Regions from separate parts of the Streptomyces sp. NPDC018833 genome, predicted to be linked through region 1. Evidence: predicted binding sites of a transcription regulator. Region 1 holds the regulator's gene; the other holds the start of a gene.
The links. The regulator HrcA, encoded in region 1, represses chaperone genes, less so after heat shock. The targets are predictions, from matches to a motif close to TTNGCACTCNGNNNNNCNGAGTGCNAA.
Positions count from the first base shown of each region.

Region 2: groL (chaperonin GroEL) is a predicted target of HrcA. The motif match lies at 1,153-1,179, and genes of this name have one in related genera.

Region 1 is NZ_JBIRZM010000001.1:475,580-477,779, forward strand. It holds gene ACH5AF_RS02070 (MBL fold metallo-hydrolase) at 1-426, opposite strand, end outside; gene hrcA (heat-inducible transcriptional repressor HrcA) at 591-1,607, shown strand; gene dnaJ (molecular chaperone DnaJ) at 1,608-2,200, shown strand, end outside.
Region 2 is NZ_JBIRZM010000003.1:98,254-100,453, reverse strand. It holds gene groL (chaperonin GroEL) at 1-1,024, opposite strand, end outside; gene ACH5AF_RS07685 (cold-shock protein) at 1,380-1,583, opposite strand; gene ACH5AF_RS07680 (MoaD/ThiS family protein) at 1,992-2,200, opposite strand, start outside.

The DNA of each region.
Region 1 (2,200 bases):
GTCGAGCGTGCACTCGCCGCTCACCGGGTGGTGCGGCAGCACGAGCAGATCGGCCGCCTCCGCGGCCGCGGCCTCCGGGACCCCGTGCCGTACCGCGTCGGCGCGGATGGTGTCCCGCTCGCGGCTCAGCAGCGCGTCCATGCCGACCGCCCCGTAGATCTCCGCACCCGCGAAGGCGGCCGTACCCAGCACATGGTCGAAGTGCGGGTGGCTCAGTGCGATGTACGTCACGCGGCGCCCGCCCGCCAGTGCCTGCGCCTGCCCACGGACCTCGGCGCCCTCGCGGATCGTCGAGCCCGTGTCGTACAGCAGGACGTGGTCGTCGCCCACCACCAGGCCGACGGTCGCGTCCCAGGTCGGCATCCTGCGCCGGCCGACGCCCTCGCCCAGCCGTTCCCACCCGAAGTCTTCCCAAGCGGCGTCCATACGGCGACGCTATCCGCATCGACCAGCACAGGTCTCGCGATAGCGTGGTCGGCCGCCCTTGCTAGGGGCGTACCCCGCCGCCGTACACTGGCCGGGGGAATGTTGGCACTCGGCCGTATCGAGTGCCAGGCCACACCTACGACCGGCAGCTGGAGGTGCGCGCGATGCTCAGCGAACGCAGACTCGAAGTCCTGCGCGCCATCGTCCAGGACTACGTCGGCACCGAGGAGCCGGTGGGCTCCAAGGCGCTGACCGAGCGGCACCAGCTCGGCGTCTCGCCGGCCACCGTCCGTAACGACATGGCCGTGCTGGAGGAGGAGGGCTTCATCGCCCAGCCCCACACCAGCGCCGGCCGTATCCCCACGGACAAGGGGTACCGGCTGTTCGTCGACAAGCTGGCCGGGGTCAAACCGCTGTCGTCGCCCGAGCGCCGTGCGATCCAGAACTTCCTGGACGGAGCCGTCGACCTCGACGACGTCGTGGGCCGTACGGTCCGGCTGCTCGCGCAGCTGACCCGGCAGGTCGCCGTCGTCCAGTACCCCTCGCTGACCCGTTCGACGGTCCGGCACGTGGAGTTGCTCTCGCTCGCGCCCGCCCGGCTGATGCTCGTGCTGATCACGGACACCGGCCGCGTCGAGCAGCGGATGGTCGACTGCCCCGCGCCGTTCGGCGAGACCTCGCTGGCCGACCTGCGGGCCCGGCTCAACAGCCGCGTCGTCGGCCGCCGTTTCGCGGACGTGCCGCAGCTGGTGCAGGACCTGCCGGAGTCGTTCGAGAGCGAGGACCGCGGCACGGTCTCCACGGTGCTCGCGACCCTGCTGGAAACCCTGGTCGAGGAGACCGAGGAGCGGCTGATGATCGGCGGCACCGCCAATCTCACCCGCTTCGGACACGACTTCCCCCTGACGATCAGGCCGGTGCTGGAGGCGCTGGAGGAGCACGTCGTGCTGCTCAAGCTGCTCGGCGAGGCCAAGGAATCGGGCGTGACCGTGAGGATCGGGCATGAGAATGCCCACGAGGGACTGAACTCCACGTCCGTCGTCTCGGTCGGCTACGGTTCGGGCGGCGAGGCAGTCGCCAAACTCGGCGTGGTCGGACCGACCCGCATGGACTACCCCGGAACGATGGGAGCGGTACGCGCAGTGGCACGTTACGTCGGACAGATCCTGGCGGAGTCGTAAGTGGCCACGGACTATTACGCCGTACTCGGCGTACGCCGCGACGCATCGCAGGACGAGATCAAGAAGGCCTTCCGCCGCCTCGCGCGCGAGCTCCACCCGGACGTGAATCCGGACCCGAAGACGCAGGAGCGCTTCAAGGAGATCAACGCCGCGTACGAGGTGCTGTCGGACCCGCAGAAGAAGCAGGTCTACGACCTCGGCGGAGACCCGCTGTCCCAGTCCGCCGGCGCCGGCGCGGGCGGCTTCGGCGCGGGCGGCTTCGGCAACTTCTCGGACATCATGGACGCCTTCTTCGGCACGGCGTCGCAGCGCGGGCCCCGTTCGCGCACCCGCCGCGGCCAGGACGCGATGATCCGCCTGGAGGTCGAGCTCAGCGAGGCGGCCTTCGGTACGACCAAGGACATCCAGGTCGACACGGCCGTGGTGTGCACGACGTGCTCCGGCGAGGGCGCCGCGCCCGGCACCTCGGCGCAGACCTGCGACATGTGCCGCGGCCGCGGTGAGGTCTCGCAGGTGACGCGGTCCTTCCTGGGCCAGGTCATGACGTCCCGCCCCTGCCCGCAGTGCCAGGGCTTCGGCACGGTCGTGCCGAC
Region 2 (2,200 bases), on a different contig from region 1:
CGGCGACCTGGTCGCTTTCACCGGCACCGTCGACGATCGTGGTCTCGTCCTTGGTGATGACGACCTTGCGGGCGCGGCCCAGCAGGTCCAGGCCGGCGTTCTCGAGCTTGAGGCCGACCTCCTCGGAGATGACCGTGCCGCCCGTGAGGATGGCGATGTCGTTGAGCATGGCCTTGCGGCGGTCGCCGAAGCCCGGGGCCTTGACGGCGACGGACTTGAAGGTGCCGCGGATCTTGTTCACGACGAGCGTGGACAGGGCCTCGCCCTCGACGTCCTCGGCGATGATCAGCAGCGGCTTGCCGGACTGCATGACCTTCTCCAGCAGCGGAAGGAGGTCCTTCACGTTGCCGACCTTGGAGTTGACGATCAGGATGTACGGGTCGTCCAGGGACGCCTCCATACGCTCCATGTCGGTGGCGAAGTACGCCGAGATGTAGCCCTTGTCGAAGCGCATGCCCTCGGTGAGCTCGAGCTCCAGACCGAAGGTCTGGGACTCCTCGACCGTGATGACGCCTTCCTTGCCGACCTTGTCCATGGCCTCGGCGATGAGCTCGCCGATCTGGGTGTCGGCGGCGGAGATGGAGGCGGTCGAAGCGATCTGCTCCTTGGTCTCCACGTCCTTGGCCTGCTCGAGCAGGGCGCCGGAGACGGCCTCGACGGCCTTCTCGATGCCGCGCTTGAGGGCCATCGGGTTGGCGCCGGCGGCCACGTTGCGCAGACCCTCGCGGACGAGCGCCTGGGCGAGAACGGTCGCGGTGGTCGTACCGTCACCGGCGACGTCGTCCGTCTTCTTGGCGACTTCCTTGACCAGCTCGGCGCCGATCTTCTCGTACGGGTCCTCGAGCTCGATCTCCTTGGCGATGGACACACCATCGTTGGTGATCGTGGGGGCGCCCCACTTCTTCTCGAGGACGACGTTGCGACCCTTGGGGCCAAGGGTGACCTTGACGGCGTCGGCGAGCTGGTTCATCCCGCGCTCGAGACCGCGCCGTGCCTCCTCGTCGAACGCGATGATCTTGGCCATGTGAAGTGGTCCTCCCGGACTGGGGTGGATTGCTTCGGATCGCATCCGGCGCCCGCGACGGACGGCCTGCGCGCCGTGTGGTTCCTTGCCCCACCCGGCCTGCGGACCTCACCGACCCGATCCAAGTTCTGTCACTCTCACTGGGAGAGTGCTAACGCCAATGATTAGCACTCGCCCCCGGAGAGTGCAAGCGCCTCACGCTCACGGCGCACGGCGGACGGCCCTCACGGGGCCCTCACGGCGAGGGCCCGCGGACCTCGTGGCGAAGCACGAGGGGCCCGCATCCCGGTCTGTCGGGATGCGGACCCCTCGTGTGTGAGTGCGTCGGTGGCCGATCGCGCCTGGATCAGTTGGATCAGACGGCGAGCTTGACCATGTCCGCCTGCGGACCCTTCTGGCCCTGCGAGATCTCGAACTCGACTCGCTGACCCTCTTCAAGGGTGCGGTATCCGTCCATCTGGATCGCGCTGTAGTGGACGAAAACATCCGCACCACCGTCGACCGCGATGAAGCCGTACCCCTTCTCCGCGTTGAACCACTTGACGGTGCCCTGAGCCATGCCTAACTCCCCTATTACTGGCCCTTGCACAGGACCGCACTTCGCGGACCCGGGTCAGACCTCACCCCAGCAGGAGGGGTGTGCGCCGGAACGCGTCGACCGCGGCTGAATGTATCTGCCCAACTGCCCTCTGCAACAGGTCAATCGGACGAGAAATCTGGGCAGGACCGATCGACCGATTCATGTGAATTGATTGAATTCCGGGGCAAGTCGGGCCCGACAAAGCGGCACTTTCGGCGCAATTTGCTCGCTTACTTTGGCCGCATTCTTATGGAGCGGAAACGCATTACCGGGCGGCCGGCGGAGGGGGCTTCCCAGACTCTACCGCGCTCAACCATGCAGAATTGCCCCCTCCGCTTCTCTGGCGGAGGGGGCAATTTCCGTAACGCTGGGTAACGCGGAGCGGAATCAGCCGCCGGCGACGGCGGGGATGATCGAGACGCCCGCACCGTCCGGCGTCGCCGTCTGCAGGCCCTGCTCGAAGCGGACGTCGTCGTCGTTCACGTACACGTTGACGAAGCGGCGCAGCTTGCCCTGGTCGTCCAGGACGCGGGCCGCGATGCCCGTGTGGTTCTTCTCCAGGTCCGCGATGACCTCGGCCAGGGTCGCGCCCTCGG